One region of the Rhizobium sp. YS-1r genome, then DNA from elsewhere that is predicted to be linked to it. Evidence: riboswitches for the same ligand, from Rfam matches in the RefSeq annotation. Region 1 holds a riboswitch; the other holds the start of a gene.
What was found. Region 1 has a riboswitch for cobalamin ahead of JL39_RS27360 (aromatic ring-hydroxylating dioxygenase subunit alpha). Riboswitches for the same ligand answer to the same signal wherever they lie in the genome.
Positions count from the first base shown of each region.

Region 2: linked by a shared signal. The riboswitch ahead of JL39_RS24600 (ABC transporter substrate-binding protein) and the one ahead of JL39_RS27360 (aromatic ring-hydroxylating dioxygenase subunit alpha) in region 1 are both predicted to bind cobalamin.

Region 1 is NZ_JPYQ01000056.1:358,684-366,684, forward strand. It holds gene JL39_RS27345 (transporter) at 1-925, shown strand, start outside; gene JL39_RS27350 (BA14K family protein) at 995-1,486, opposite strand; gene JL39_RS27355 (BA14K family protein) at 1,678-2,109, opposite strand; gene JL39_RS27360 (aromatic ring-hydroxylating dioxygenase subunit alpha) at 2,228-3,475, opposite strand; cobalamin riboswitch at 3,586-3,802, opposite strand; gene JL39_RS27365 (DUF6656 family protein) at 3,948-4,565, shown strand; gene JL39_RS27370 (L-threonylcarbamoyladenylate synthase) at 4,598-5,575, shown strand; gene JL39_RS27375 (FAD-binding oxidoreductase) at 5,588-7,030, shown strand; gene JL39_RS27380 (transcriptional regulator) at 7,027-7,407, shown strand; gene JL39_RS27385 (DUF1217 domain-containing protein) at 7,432-8,001, opposite strand, start outside.
Region 2 is NZ_JPYQ01000055.1:383,290-391,290, forward strand. It holds gene JL39_RS24590 (ABC transporter substrate-binding protein) at 1-364, opposite strand, end outside; gene JL39_RS24595 (methyltransferase domain-containing protein) at 479-1,264, shown strand; cobalamin riboswitch at 1,462-1,695, shown strand; gene JL39_RS24600 (ABC transporter substrate-binding protein) at 1,891-2,925, shown strand; gene JL39_RS24605 (iron ABC transporter permease) at 2,964-3,962, shown strand; gene JL39_RS24610 (ABC transporter ATP-binding protein) at 3,959-4,783, shown strand; gene JL39_RS24615 (methyltransferase domain-containing protein) at 4,796-5,566, shown strand; gene JL39_RS24620 (nitrate/nitrite transporter) at 5,934-7,196, shown strand; gene nirD (nitrite reductase small subunit NirD) at 7,256-7,588, shown strand; gene JL39_RS24630 (nitrate reductase) at 7,589-8,001, shown strand, end outside.

The DNA.
Region 1 (8,001 bases):
CACCCGCCTGCCGATCGATGTGGCGCGCAGCGACCTCGATGTCAGCGAAGGCTTTCTCTGGCTGCATCTCAATCTCGCCGACACGCGAGTCAATGCATTCCTCGAGAACTTTCCGGGCCTGACGCCGCCGGCCTTCACGGCACTTACCACTCATGACACGCATGCGGCGATCACGCTTGACGAGCAGCTCGTCTACGGCACGCTGGTCGATTTCCAGCGGGAATTCGACAGCGAGACCCGCGATATCGGCTGGCTGCACTTCTTCGTCTCCGACAGGGTGATCATCACGACCCGCCTGCAGCCACTCCGATCCGTCGATCGGATGCGAGCGGCGATCGAAAAGAATGCCTCCCGCTACAGACGTCCGATCGACGTGTTCGAAACCCTGGTCGCCGAATTCCAGCGCACGCTGATCAGCCTGGTGATGGAGCTCACCGAAGAACTGAACCTCATCGAAGATTTCGTCTACGACAATACGCCGCGCGACGAGCGCCGCCGGCTCGCCCCCGTGCGGCGCACCGTGGTTCGGCTGCACCGTCACCTCAGAACCGTGCTGACGCTGATGCGGCGCGCCGCGGCGGCCGACGACGACGAGATGCCGCCCGGTTTCGACGACGTGGCCTCACGGCTGGTCGGCCGGCTGGAGGCGGTGGATCACGATGTTTACGCACTGCAGGAACGTGCCCGGCTGCTGCATGAGGAAATTGACTCGAAGCTCTCCTCCGAGACGAACCGGCACCTCTACATTCTGTCGCTGATGACGGCATTCCTGCTGCCGCCAACGCTGGTCACCGGCTTCTTCGGGATGAACACCTCGTCCCTTCCTTTCGCAGAAGGCACGAACGGCACCGGCTACGCCCTCAGCCTGATAGGCGTGTCGGTGCTTGCTGCCTGGTGGCTGCTGAGGCGCACCGGTATTCTCTGACCCGATCAAATGAAAAGCCCGCCCGGCTTGTGCCGGACGGGCCTTCAAAGCTACGCCTGATGATAGGCCTCAGTAATAAGGCGAATAGCAGGGCTGACGCGGGCCGTTATAGGGCTGGAACGTGTTGGAATAGGAATCGTAAGAACGATAGCGGGCGGAACACCATTCATAGTGACGCGGATTGAGGCCACCGCTATAGGACGGCGCCGGAGCCACGTAGCGCGGCTGCGAGGCAATGGCACCGCCGATGATTGCGCCGGCGCCAAACGCCGCCAACGGGAACCAATAGCCGTTGTAGTAACGATGGTGTGGCCGGCGGTCGCGATAACCACGATAGCCATTGTAATAACCGTCTCGGTAGCCATTCCTATACGCGTCGCGGCGCCAGTGACGGCGCTCCCACCGATCATGGCGATCCCGGTATTGTACCTGGGTCACATCCGACCTTTCCGTAACCGCGGCCGGCGCCGCGGGAAGCGGCATAGCCTGAGCCGGCATCAGGGAGCCAGCCAGAACGGCGACGGAAATACCAGCGGCGGCGATCTTCCTGAACAGCGTCATATCAAGTCTCCATACCCTGTTGTTATCTTTTCTTTCAATTCTCTGCGCCAAGCAGCGTCTCTTATATCAGACGGCTGAACTTCACAGCGACCCTAGGGAATTCATCCTGAATGCGCGATTAACGCTTCCGACAGAAAACCCGGCCCGGGCCGCGTGCCCGAACCGGGTTCCATATCCAGCCCCGGAAAGCTTCACCGATATGGCGAAATGCATTGTGCGCGCACGCCAACGCGCGGCACGTAGGTATTGTCGTACGCACGATAGGTGCGATAGCGGCTCTCGCACCAGGCGACATGCCGGCTGGAATAACCGGCGCGATCGTTTGCAATCGCCCCGCCGATGATCGCCCCCGTGGCAAAGGCTGCCAGCGGGAACCAGAAGCCGTTGTGATAGCGATAACCCGGCCGGCGGTCACGATAACCGCGATGGCCGTTGTACCAGCCATAACGGTCGCGGTCACGATGCCAATCGCGACGATCTCGATATTGGACCTGCGTTATGGTGGTCGAGGTTGAAATGCCGGAGATCGGCTGCGTCTGGAAAGCCTGAGCGGGCGTAAGGCTCGTGAGCGCTACGGCAAAGGCTGCCGCAACCGTGGTCAAACGCAAACGAATGGCATTCATCCTGATGTTTCCCTGTGGTTAATTTCACTTGGGAACAACGCGGATGCGGAAGCTTGGTTCCTCGGGAACCCGGACCCAGGCCGATCACGAACGAGCGATCTGCCCGCCGGCAGGAATGTCACGCCACGATCGAAAGCTTCGCCTGCTCATCCCCCTGCAGGCGGTTGACCATGAAGTTCGAATACCACTCGACGAACTGCATGACGCCGCCCTCGTGGACCGCCGAGTAAGGCCCCGGCTCATAGGCCGGCGAGCGGATGCCGAAGGCGTTCTCCTCGACGATCTGACGGTCCTGATCGTTGGTCATGTTCCACACATGCGTCAGTTCTTCGAGATCGTAATCGACGCCTTCGACCGCATCCTTATGGACCAGCCATTTGGTGGTGACCGCCGTTTCCTCCGGGCCGAGCGGCGTGACGCGGAAGGAGATCGCGTGGTCGCCCAGCATATGGTTCCAGGTGGTCGGATAGTGGAAAAGCAACATGGTGCCGATGCCGTCGATCGTCACGCCGTCTGAAAGCTGGCGGACGACGGCCTTCCTCCCCGACATGGTGTAGCTTTCAGCGCCTTCGATCAACGGCATGCGGGCGACGCGGAACTGGCCATCCGGAGATATCCGGAACTCGCTCGGCAGATTGGCCGCCTCGCAGCGCCGCCAGTGTTCGGTGATGACGGGATCGTCAATGGCGCCGGCCACACCGCTGACGGTCGGCGCTTCCGGGAACGTGCGGCAGAGCTCCGGGTGATTGCCGACACAATGATAGCACTCGCGGTTGTTTTCCCAGACGAGTTTCCAGTTGCCCTTTTCGATGATCGTCGACTGATGGGCGACCTTGGCTTCCGAAAGGCGATGCGGCGCCATGTAGGGCTCGATTGCCGCGCGGACGGGTGCGAAGTCCGGCGCCTCGTTGGCGAGGCAGATGAAGATATAGCCAGCAACGCTTTCGCAATGGACCTTCTTCAAGCCGAACTGGCTCTTGTCGAAATCCTGGCCCATCTGGCGGGCGGCCATCAGCGAGCCGTCGAGCTCGTAGGTCCACTGGTGGTAAGGACAGACGAGGCGGACTGCCGAACCGCTCTCCTTGGTGCAGACCCGGCTGCCGCGATGGCGGCAGGTATTGTGAAGCGCCCGGATCCGGCCGTCGCGACCGCGCACGATGACGACCGGATAGTCTCCGATCTGCAGCGTGAAATAGCTTCCGGCCTTCGGCAGTTCGCAATCGTGGCCGACGAACAGCCAGTCACGGTACCAGATCATTTCGAGGTCGAGCTTGTAATAGTCCGGGTCGGTATAGAAGGCCTGTTCGAGGCTGAAGCCTTCACGGCGGTTCTTCAATTGCCGCAGGACCTGACTGCGAATTTTCATCTTGCCTTCCTCGTCAATGCTGCCTTCAAGCGGCCTGCGAAAAGGACATGGAAAAGCCAGCCGGCCTCAGCCTGCCAGTCTCCTTGTCCGAACGCCCGCCGCGATCGGTCAAAATCTCGTTCACTTCAGGCTGGTTTCCGGGCTCAGGAGCTGCCCCTTGCGGGACCGGCCTGGCGCCTTCCCGGGCAGCCTTTGCGGCTCTTTCCCAGTGGCTTCCGCCAGGCCTTCGAGCTCCACCACCGTTGCGGGGGCAGCGCCGGGCTTCGACCGGCTTCCCAATTCTCCGCCCCTCCCTAGCGGGACGGCACCTTGAGCTTGAGGCGGATATAACCATCCTCCAAACTTGCCGCATAGATGACATTGCGACATCGGCAACCGCATTGACGACGGCCTTTCTCAAGCCTCGCGAAAGGGAAACTCGTCATTAAGAGTTGAATCCTAAAATCCCGGCCTCAATGGGAGCGGCGCCATCGTGCAGGCAAAGGCAAAGATCCGCTACTTCGAAGCTCCTCCGCCGGCTCCTCCTGTTCCGGCGGCGACAAAAACGACCGTGCATTCGGAATTTCTGCGGACCGGGCGCATCACACGCTACAAGCCAATCTGGGCACCGGAGGAACGCCGTTATCTCAGTTACACCGAGGTCGCGGAACGCACAGGCAAGCGATTGGAGGCCGCAGGCGAAAAAAGCCACGAGCGGATCAACGCCTTCCACCGCTCAATCCAGTTCCCTAAGGTCATCTTCCATCGCACGCTCGATGACCGTCCGCATCTCGGCTATTGCCACGTGACGGCCGCCCGGACTCTCCTCGCGTCTCGCGTGCCGGTGCGCTGGTCTTTCTACATCGCCAATTTCTTCTCTGAGATCGGTGAGGATGAAGAGAAATTCTTCGAGCGCATCAGCCATATGAATGCGCGTATGTATTTCGCGGTCGCGATCGAAAGCGAGCCTGGCCAGCCTTTTCGGATCAACCGCTCGATCCGCAGGAACGGGCTCCTGTTCAGGACCGACGATCCGATGGAGGCGATCAAGAACGTGCTGATGCTCGGTGCTTCAAGCGAAGCGCTTCGCGAAATCATCAAAAAGCTTTGACGGCGGACGAGTCCGCGTTATTGACGGCGGACATGACAGCCGAAATCATAGACATCACCACGGATCGCGAAAAGGCGCTCGAGCGCGCCTGTGCCGTCCTGGCAGACGGTTTTCCTGTCGCGATCCCGACCGAGACGGTTTACGGACTTGCGGCAGACGCCACCAATCCCGCCGCTATCACCCGAATCTACGAGACCAAGGGTCGGCCGCGTTTCAACCCGCTGATCTGCCACATGTCCGACCTCGCCATGGCCGAGCGCTATGCGGTCTTCGACCCCGTCTCGGAAAAGCTTGCCGAGACCTTCTGGCCCGGACCGCTGACGCTGATCCTGCCGTTGAGGCCCGAAAGCGGCATCCACTCGCTGGCGACGGCCGGGCTCGACACGGTCGGCATCCGTCTGCCGAAAGGTTTTGCCGCCGACCTCATCCGCGCCTATGGCAAACCGCTCGCCGCCCCCAGCGCCAATACGTCCGGCGGAGTGAGTCCGACAAGCGCCCGACATGTGGCGGACGACCTGGGCGACAAATTGAAGCTCGTCATCGACGGCGGCGCAGCACCGGTCGGCGTTGAATCGACCATCCTCCGCGTCGAAGGTGGCGCACTCCGGCTGCTGCGGCCCGGTGGGGTTGCCGCAGAGGAAATAGAAACGGCAACGGGGCTGACCGTCATCCGGCCTGAAGGTCCCGCAGCGATCATCGAGGCGCCCGGCATGCTTGCCTCCCACTATGCGCCGGGTGCGAGCGTGCGGCTCAACGCCGATCATGTCGAGCCGGGCGAGGTGTTGATCCGCCTCGGCGCGGTTCCGGTGAAGGGAATCGAACAGGCCGCTGCAATTTTCGACCTCAGTCCCTCCGGCGATCTTGCCGAGGCGGCCGCAAATCTGTTCGATTACCTGAAGCGCGCCGATGCGACCGGTGCCACCCGTATCGCCGTCACACCCATTCCGGGTCACGGTCTCGGCGAGGCGATCAACGACCGGCTGGCCCGCGCCGCAGCGCCGCGGAAATAAGAGGAGACGCCGATGGACATTTCGGGACCCAAACCAGAGCTTCTCGACCGCTTTGCGGCGATCGTCGGCGAAAACCATGTGCTGCGCGACCAGCAAGACCTCGCGCCGCATCTCATCGAGGGCCGTGGACTTTACCAAGGCTCCTCGCCAATGCTGCTCAAGCCGGGCTCCACGCAGGAGGTTTCGGCAGTCCTCAAGCTTGCAAGCGAAACCGGCACGCCGATCGTGCCGCAGACCGGCAATACCGGCCTTGTCGGCGGCCAGACCCCGCGCACCGGCGGCAATGACCTAATCGTCTCGCTTGAACGCATGAACCACATCCGCGATGTGGATCCGGTCGCCAATGTGCTTGTTGCCGATGGCGGCGCGATTCTTGCCGATGTGCAGAAGGCGGCAGAAGCGGTCAACCGGCTGTTCCCCTTATCGCTCGGCTCCGAAGGTTCCTGCCGCATCGGCGGCAACCTTTCCACCAATGCCGGTGGTACGGCCGTGCTCGCCTACGGCAACATGCGCCAGCTCTGCCTCGGCCTCGAGGTGGTGCTCCCGACGGGGGAGATCTGGGACGGCCTGCGACGGCTCAAGAAGGACAATACCGGTTACGACCTGCGTGACATGTTCATTGGTGCTGAGGGAACTCTCGGCATCATCACCGGCGCGGTGCTGAAGCTTTTTCCGCAGCCGGTCGGCCATCAGGTGGCGCTCGCGGGCCTCAACTCGCCCGAGGATGCTCTCAAACTCTTCGAACGGGCCTCGAACCTCTGCGGCACGGCGCTGACCGGCTTCGAACTGATGCCGCGCATCGGCATCGAGTTTACCACCCGCCATATCGAAGGCGTGCGTGACCCTCTTTCGGATCTGCATCCCTGGTACGCCCTGATCGACATCTCCACTTCCGATTCCGCCGAGACGGCGCAGACCATGGTTCAGTCGCTGCTCGAACAGGGATTCGAGGCAGGTCTCATACGCGACGCGGTGATTGCCTCCTCAGTCGCCCAGCAGAGGGCACTCTGGCATATGCGGGAAAGCATGTCGGACGCCCAGAAGCCGGAGGGCGGCTCGATCAAGCACGACGTTTCCGTGCCGGTCTCGAAAATCCCGTCCTTCATGGCGGAGGCGGACAAGGCGGTGGTGGCAGCCGTTCCCGGCGCCCGCATCTGCGCCTTCGGCCATCTCGGTGACGGCAACATCCACTACAACATTTCCCAGCCGGTCAGTGCGGACATGAAGGCCGACAAGGCCGCCTTCATCGCCCGCTGGCGGGAAGTCAACGAGATCGTGCATGGTATCGTGCTCGCTGCCGGCGGCTCCATCTCCGCCGAACACGGTATCGGCCAGTTGAAGCGCGACGAACTCGCCCATATCCGATCGCCGATCGAAATGGACCTGATGCGACGCATCAAGAGGGCTTTCGATCCGGCCGGTATCATGAATCCCGGCAAGGTGCTCGTTCCATGAGCCGGGCGCCGAAGACGACGATCCGCATCGACCTCGACAATGGCGTGCGACTCGGCCCGGGCAAGGCGCAACTCCTCGAACTCATCGCCGAGCACGGTTCGATCCGGGCCGCCGGCGCGGCAATCGGCATGTCCTACCGGCGTGCCTGGCTGCTCGGCGACGAAATCAACCGGATGTTCCGGGAACCGTCGATTTCCACCCGCCACGGAGGAAAAAGCGGTGGTGGGGCCGGTCTCACCGAATTCGGCCGGGAACTGCTCTCCCGTTACCGGCGCATGGAAGAGGCAAGCCGCGACGCGATGCGCGCCGATCTCGACTGGTTGGCGGCCAATACGGATCTGAATTTCGAATCGTCCGACAAGAGCGACGAAACCTGAAACCCGACCAGCCCAACACTCGCCTTAGCCCATCCTGATCTGAGACAGTGCCCAGAGCGTATCGGCACTGATGCCGGCTGAACTGCCGCTGAGAATATCGGCCGCCGACGCGGTCGTCGTGGCATTGCTCTCGATGTCGTACATGACGGTGAACCGCCTGATCAGCTTGTCGAGCTTTTCCGGGTCGGACAAATCCTCGAGATCGAGATTCTTCTCGACCAGTTTCGCCTGCTGATCGACGTCCATATTGCCGATTTCCTCCGGCAGGCTGAACGTGATACGGAAGAACTCCATCAGCGCCTCATCGCCGAGGATGACATAGGGATCGGTGATGGTGTCGGCCATGCGCTGGAAATAGAGTGCCAGGCGGACACCCGCGTTTTCCTCGCCTTCCTGGGTTTCAAGCAGCTGCCGTATATAGTTGCTCTCGGTCGCAGCGATCTCGCCGCCGTTCTGGGCCTTGCCGGCAGCGCTGCGGTCGATGTCACCCTTGGCATCGAAGTTGAAGGTGCCGACGATCTGGGCAAATCTCTTGTCCGTTTGCGTATTGACGAAACTCGCCGGGTCGCTCAGATCGGAATTGAAGGCCTGTTT
Region 2 (8,001 bases), on a different contig from region 1:
GCACGACATCGGGATTGAGCTTGACGACCGTCTCGGTCTGTAGCGTGCCATCCGTCAGGTTGCCGAGGAAGGGAAGTTCCTTGCCCTTCGGGAACTTCGTGACATAGGTGTTGAAGCCGTCCTTGTCGGTCGTCCACAGGTCGTTACGCCAGCCGACGACCTTTGCGAAGGGATCCTCCTTTTCGATCGGCGCCACGGCGTAGAGCATGCGGCCTTCACCCAGGATGACGCGCTCGACCGGCTTGTCGAAGGCTACTTCGCGGCCAGCCACGTCCTTCACCGTGAAGGATTGTGCCATTGCAGGCGAGGCCAGAAGGCCTCCAAGCACAACCGCAGTTGCTGCAGACAACTTCATGAAATTCATCTGGAAACTCCCCCGATGACTGATAATGTCAACAGGCATAAGAATTATGACTTTTGGAATCAAGTTTTATGTTTTAGAGCTTTTCCAAAGTGCTGATGTGCAGGGGTGGCTGTGATGAACCTGATGAACACCAATTACTCTATCCGCGATGAAATTCGTGATTTCTGGTCGGAAAGGGCTGCAACGTTCGACGAGAGCGTCGGCCATGAAATCTTCTCCGAAGAGGAGCGGAGAGGATGGCTACGGTTGATCAGGAAGCATCTGGGCGAAGGAGAAGGCCGGGCGGCACTCGATCTCGCCTGCGGCACGGCGGTCATCTCGCACCTGATGAACAACGTTGGCTTCAGGGTGACGGGCCTCGACTGGTCGGATGCGATGCTGGCGCAGGCGCGCGCCAAGGCGAAGACGCGAGGCGCGGATATCCGTTTCGTCTCGGGCGACGCGGAAAACACGATGGAGCCGAAGGAGAGCTACGACGCCATCACCAACCGCCACCTGGTCTGGACGCTGGTCGATCCGCCGGCGGCTTTCCGCGAATGGCTCTCCGTCCTGAAGCCAGGGGGGAAGGTCCTGATCGTCGACGGAAACATGGGCAAGGAAACCTGGGTCAAGAGCCTTCAGAAGTTCTGGGCGAAAATGACAGGCAAGCAGCTTGTGAGCCACATGGCGCCAGAGATGATGGCACGGCATCAAAGCATCCGATCACGGGTCTACTTCTCCGAACGAATGCCGGCGGAAGCGATTGTGGATTTGCTGCGTCAAGCCGGTTTCGAGGACATTGTCGTCGATCGCAAGCTGTTCGACATCCACTGGGCGCAAGCCCGCAAGATGCCCTTCCTGCGCGGGCTCGAGCGCATGGTGCAGGATCGGTATGCGATTTGCGCGACCAAGCCAAAGTAGCCTTCCCTCCTGATATTTCATCGGCATTTTGCTGCGCTCCGGCTCTGAAACAAAAAAAGACGGCTGAGATTGAAAGCCGCTGGACAGGTGAGCATCCTTTGCATATGTAATGATATTACATTACATAAATGCCGACATCGGGAGAAGCCAATGGCTCGCTCACAATCATTCGCCACTTGACTGCGATCTCGAGTGGTCTTTATCTGGCGAGTGACGGTTCCCCGAGTTCAATGCGAAGGGATGAAATGGGAACACGGTGCGGAGACCCGAAGGGGATCCAAGACCGTGGCTGCCCCCGCAACTGTAAGCGGATTGCCGTCCATCCTCGTGGCGCCGAAAGGTGCCATGCCACTGCGCAGCCCGGCGCGGGAAGGCAGATGGACGACAGATATCCGCAAGCCAGGAGACCTGCCGTCGAATATCGATCCATCGTCACGGGCGGGGATGCCCGGAACAGGAGCAGGACATGACTATCATCCGCGCCTTTTGGCGCCCTGGCACTTCGTATCCCCCAAATCTCGACGATTATTCCGTTGATCGGGCTGCCTCACGGGCATTCTGAGCCTCACCACCGTCCGGCACGCGGGCTTGCCGCCGGCGTTCACGTCACATTTCGGGGAAACACGATGCATATCTTTCTGAAACGGCCGTTGCATGTTGGCCTCGGCGCCTTCTCCTTGATCGCCTCCGGCCTGTTCCACAGCGCCGCTGCGGCGGAAACCAGCTATCCTCTCACGCTCGAAAATTGCGGCCGGCAGGTCACCTTCGAGAAGGCACCGTCGCGTACGGTCTCGATCGGTCAGAGCAGCACCGAAATCCTTTATCTCCTGGGGCTGGCGAACAAGGTGGTCGGTACGGCGCTTTGGGTCGGACCGGTCCTCAAAGGCTATGAGGATGTGAATACGAAGATCGAACGGCTTGCAGACAACGAGCCTAGCTTCGAAAGCGTGCTCGGCAAGAAACCGGACATCGTTGCCGTTCAGTTCCAGTGGCAGGTCGGGCCCGAGGGCGTGGTCGCCAAGCCCGAGCAGTTCGAGGAACTTGGTATTCCGGTCTACACGTCGCCATCCGATTGCATCGGCAAGGAAAATTCCGCCGCCAGCGACGGCATCCGCCATCAGGTCTTCACCATGGAACTCGTCTATCGAGAAGTCCGCGATCTCGCGAAGATCTACAACGTCCAGGACAAGGGCGAGGAGGTCGTGGCCGACCTGAAGCGGCGCGAGGAGGCTGCCCGCGCCAAGGTCGCCCCGGCGGAAGGCAAGCTTTCCGCCGTCTTCTGGTTCTCCAGCGCCCAGCAGGATTCTGATCCCTATATGGCAGGTGAGAATGGCGCGCCCGGCTATATCATGTCGGCTCTCGGCATCGAGAACATCATAAAGACCGATGACGAGTGGCCGACGATCGGCTGGGAAACCATCGCCAAGGCCAATCCGACCATGATCGTGGCGGGCGCCATGGAGCGGCGGCGTTATCCGCTGGACAGTATCGAAGCCAAGCACAAGTTCCTTGAGATGGATCCCGTCGCAAGCCTGATGCCGGCCGTGAAGAACGGTCATGTCTTCGACATGGATGCACAGGCGATGAACCCGACGATCCGCACCATCGAAGGCATCGAGGCGTTGGCCGATGCCATCGCCGCTGCCGGCCTTGCGAAGTGACCCTCCAAGTGGGCCGGGCGATATCCTCAATCGGACGAATGGGCGCGGTTTTCCTTGCGCTCGTCGTCCTTGTCGCCGCGCTTTGGCTGGGTGCGGCGATCGGTGAGACAGCGATCCCGCTCGAGGTGGTCGCCAAGACGGTCGCTAACCGGCTATGGGATGCGGGTTATCCGCTGGAACCGATCGACGAAGGCATTGTCTGGAGCTATCGGTTAAGCCGCGCCGTAGTCGCAGCCTGCTGCGGCGCCTCACTCGCTTTATCCGGCGTCGTGCTGCAATCGCTGCTGCGCAATCCGCTGGCCGATCCCTATATCCTTGGCATATCGGCCGGGGCTTCCACCGGTGCTGTCGGCGTGGCGATCCTGGGAGTTGGTGCGGGCCTCCTGACACTGCCGATGGGAGCCTTCATTGGTGCCCTCGTCGCTTTCGCGCTTGTCGGCCTTTTGGCCGCCAAGGCGGGCAGGGGTACGGCCGCCATCATCCTTGCCGGCGTCGCGGGTTCGCAGCTCTTCAACGCGCTCACCTCCTTTATCGTCACCAAGGCGGCGACCGCCGAGCAGGCGCGCGGCATCATGTTCTGGCTGCTCGGCAATCTTTCCGGCGTCCGTTGGCCGGATGCCTGGCTCGCCATTCCTGCGGCTCTATTCGGCCTCGCGGTCTGCCTCTGGCATGCCCGGTCGCTTGATGCTTTCACCTTCGGCGCGGAATCGGCCGCTTCGCTCGGCATTTCGGTTCGCCGGACCTATCTCACGCTGGTCGGCATATCCGCGATGATGACCGCGATCATGGTTTCCATCGTCGGGTCGATCGGCTTCGTCGGGCTGGTCATCCCGCATGCGGCGCGCATGCTGGTTGGGGTCCGCCATGGCGTGCTCCTGCCGGCGGCGGCGCTGATCGGCGCCGCCTTCATGATTGTGGCGGATATCCTGTCGCGCATTTTGATTCCGGGCCAGGTTCTGCCAATCGGCGTGATCACCGCGCTCATCGGAGCGCCGGCCTTCGCCTTGATTCTCGGACAGAGGAGAGGCCGCGCATGATGCTTTCAGCCAGGAATGTTTCATGGGCAGCCGGAGGCGCCGAAATCCTGCGCGATGTCTCGCTTGACGTGCGGTCAGGCGAATTTCTCGGCATCATCGGCCCGAACGGTTCGGGAAAGACGAGCCTGATGGCGCTGCTTGCCGGCATCCGCAAGCCGAAGTCGGGCGAAGTCCTGCTGGACGGTGTGCCGATCGGCACGCTCGGGCGGCGTGAGGTTGCCCGGCGGTTGGCGCTGGTGGAGCAGCAGGCGGAGACCGGCGAGCGGATTACCGCCCGGCAGGCGGTCGAACTTGGACGCACGCCCTATCTAGAGCCGCTGTCGCCCTGGTCGCCGGAGGACGACACGATCGTAGAGGCGGCGCTTCAAAACGTCGATATGCTCCACCTGTCCAGCCGGTTGTGGCACACGCTTTCCGGCGGCGAACGCCAGCGCCTGCATATCGGCCGCGCGCTCGCACAACATCCGCGAATCCTACTTCTCGATGAGCCCACCAACCATCTCGACATCGGCCACCAGATCGGCTTGCTCGATCTGGTGCGCCGGCAAGGTTTGACTGTGGCGGCGGCTCTGCACGATCTCAATCATGCGGCCATGTTCTGCGACCGCCTTGCCGTCATGCAGGGCGGGCAACTGGTGGCGCTCGGCGCACCGAGCGATGTGCTGACGGTCGAATGCATTCGGGAGGTCTTCGGCGTGGAGGCGGAGATCGATCAGGGCAGCGATGGCAGTTGCTTCATCCGCTACATACATAGCCATGGGTTCGCCCCATACGGCATCATCGTTCGGGAAAGATGCACGGCTGAAGTCGATTGCAAATAGGGGATCGTGAGCATGGACGGACGCAACCACCACCTCAAGGAGGATATCCGCGAATATTGGTCCAAGCGGTCGGAAACCTTCGATCTCGCCTTTGGTCATCGCATACCGCCTGGGCCGGAACTTGAGGCCTGGGCCGCCGCAGTCCGTCGGAGCCTCGGCAACGAACCGCTCAAGGTGCTCGAACTTGCCTGTGGCACCGGCGAGGTGACCAATGTGCTCCTCTCCCTGGGGCACGAGGTCACGGCGCTCGATTTTTCCGAAGCAATGCTGAATGTCGCGCGGCGCAAGCATGCGGGGCGGAAACGGGTACGGTTCATCCTTGCCGATGCGGAGCAGACGATGGAGCCGGACGCAAGCTATGACGCCGTCGTCTGCCGTCATCTCGTCTGGACGCTGACTGAACCTGAACAGGCCCTTGCCGATTGGTGTCGGGTCCTGAAGCCGGGAGGGAAACTCCTGATCTTCGACGGCGATTGGGCAAGGCCGACGCCGGTTGGGAAATTCGCGTCTTACGCCATCCGTCTCATCGACCGGCTGAGCGGAATCGATCCGCACTATGATGGCGCCATGAGTGACCGGCACCAGAACATCATGGCCTGGCTGCCGTTTGGTGAGGGCCTTACCGTGGAGAGGCTTAAGCCGTTGGTCGAAGCGGCGGGCTTTGAGGACATAGAGATTTCCTCCCACCGGCCGATCGCCGCGGCACAGCGCAAGACCGCCAATCTGAGAAACCGATTGAGAACGCTGCTTTACCGGCGCTTCATTCTCTCCTGCCGGCGTTGAACTCTAATAGGAGGGATTGAAGGCACAGGGTCGTCCCCGCGGTGCCGAATATGGGGTTGAGCCCGTGCCTATTTTGGGCGCACTGCACAATTTTTGGCGCCTATGTGATTGATGTTTGGCAGATGCGAGCACGACTTGAGAGCGAAATAACGGATTTAATTACCTTTTCGCATTTGGCACAGCTCTTGCTTCTAAACTGGTGAGGCCAAAGGGCCGCATTTTTTAGCGTCCAACGACGGGCGCCCCAGGCAAAGCCGCTGATCAGGATATCTCGCACACCTTTGGTGTCCGCGTACCTGGCCAGCGGCTTTTTGTTTTTAACCCCTAGCGATGGATCGGCACGACCTTGTCGGGCCCTGGAGAAGCCATGTCTGTACTTGAGAAAACACAGCCCATGTCCGCCGGCGAACCAGCCAAAGCATTGTGGATGTCCACGATCGCCTTCACCGTCTGTTTTGCCGTATGGACGATCTTTGCGATCATCGGGATCCGCATCAAGCAGGATCTCGGACTGAACGAAGCCGAGTTCGGATTGCTGGTCGGCACGCCGGTCCTGACCGGTTCGCTCATCCGCATCCTCCTTGGCGTCTGGACCAGCCGTTATGGCGGCCGCCTCGTTTACACGCTCACCATGCTGGCCGCTGCATTGGCGACTTTCCTGCTGTCCTATGCTCAAACCTACACACAGATGCTGATTGCCGGTCTCGGTGTCGGCCTTGCCGGTGGTTCCTTCGCAGTCGGCGTCGCCTATGTCTCGCCCTTCTTCCCGGCCGAAAAGCAGGGGACGGCACTTGGCATCTTCGGCGCCGGCAATGTCGGCGCGGCCGTGACCAAATTCGCTGCACCGTTCGTGCTCATCGCATGGGGATGGCAGGCTGTCGCGCAGATCTGGGCCGTAGGGCTGGCGTTGATGGCAATCGTCTTCTGGTTCACCACGACGGATGATCCGGCCTTCCGCCTTCGCCGCGAGCATGGTGTTGTTTCCAAGAGCCTGCTTCAGGAGTTCGCACCGCTGAAGAACGCTCAGGTCTGGCGCTTCTCGCTCTACTATTTCTTCGCCTTTGGCGGCTTCGTTGCCCTGTCGTTATGGCTGCCTCGCTATCTCGTCGGCGTCTATGGCTTCAACCTTGGAGTCGCCGGCATAATCGCGGCTGCCTATTCCATTCCGGGCAGCATCTTCCGTGCCTTCGGCGGCGTGTTGTCGGACAGGAAGGGTGCGCGCAGCGTCATGTATGCGATGTTCGCGGTATCGGCCGTTGCTACGCTCATCCTTTCGCTACCGGCAGCCGGAACCGGCTCCGCACTCGGGATCACGCCGGGCGTCTTCATCGTCGTCATTTTCGTTTTGGGCTTCATGATGAGCCTCGGCAAGGCCGCCGTCTACAAGCATATTCCGGCATATTACCCGGAAAGTGTCGGCGCCGTCGGCGGTATCGTCGGCATGATGGGCGGTCTCGGCGGCTTCATTCTTCCGATCGCCTTCGGCGTGCTTAAGGACATGACCGGCCTTTGGTCCAGCTGCTTCGTGCTGCTCTTTCTGATCGTCGCAATCTCGCTCGTCTGGATGCACTTGTCGGTAAAGCAACTCGACCGTCAGGGGCTCTCCGCTCAGCCGGTGGCCGCCACCTGAGGTCCTGAGATTAACAGCCCCAGCGAAGGCCCGTACCGATTACGGAGGAAGGTAGACCTATGGACTGGCATCTGATCGGCGATATTTCCGACATTCCGCTGCGCGGTGCGCGGTGCGTGAAGACACCGCAGGGCAGGATCGCGGTGTTTCGGACGGCGGAAGACGAGGTGTTTGCGACAGACGATCGTTGTCCCCACAAGGGCGGGCCGCTCAGCCAGGGCATTGTGCATGGCAAAGCCGTCACCTGCCCGCTGCATAACTGGGTGATCTCGCTCGAAACCGGAAAGGCGCTCGGTGCTGACGAGGGGGAGGTTCGCACCATCCCCCTCAGAAACGACAACGGCAGGCTCTTCACCGCGCTTGAGACTCTGATGACGGTGGCGGCGGAATAAATGGCAACCGATGTGAAGACTACCTGTCCTTATTGCGGTGTCGGCTGCGGTGTCATCGCTTCCGTGGCGGATGACGGCGTCGTGACGGTAAGAGGCGATCCGGAGCATCCGGCCAATTTCGGCAGGCTCTGCTCCAAGGGCTCCGCGCTCGCGGAAACCATCGATCTGGACGGGCGCGTGCTTTTTCCCGAGATCGGGGGCCAGCGCGCCAGTTGGGACGCGGCACTTGATCTCGTCGCGCAAAAATTCTCGAAGGCGATAGCCGAATACGGACCGGATTCAGTTGCGTTCTACGTCTCCGGCCAATTGCTGACCGAGGATTATTACATTGCCAACAAGCTGATGAAGGGGTTCATCGGTTCGGCCAATATCGATACCAATTCAAGGCTTTGCATGTCGTCTTCCGTCGCCGG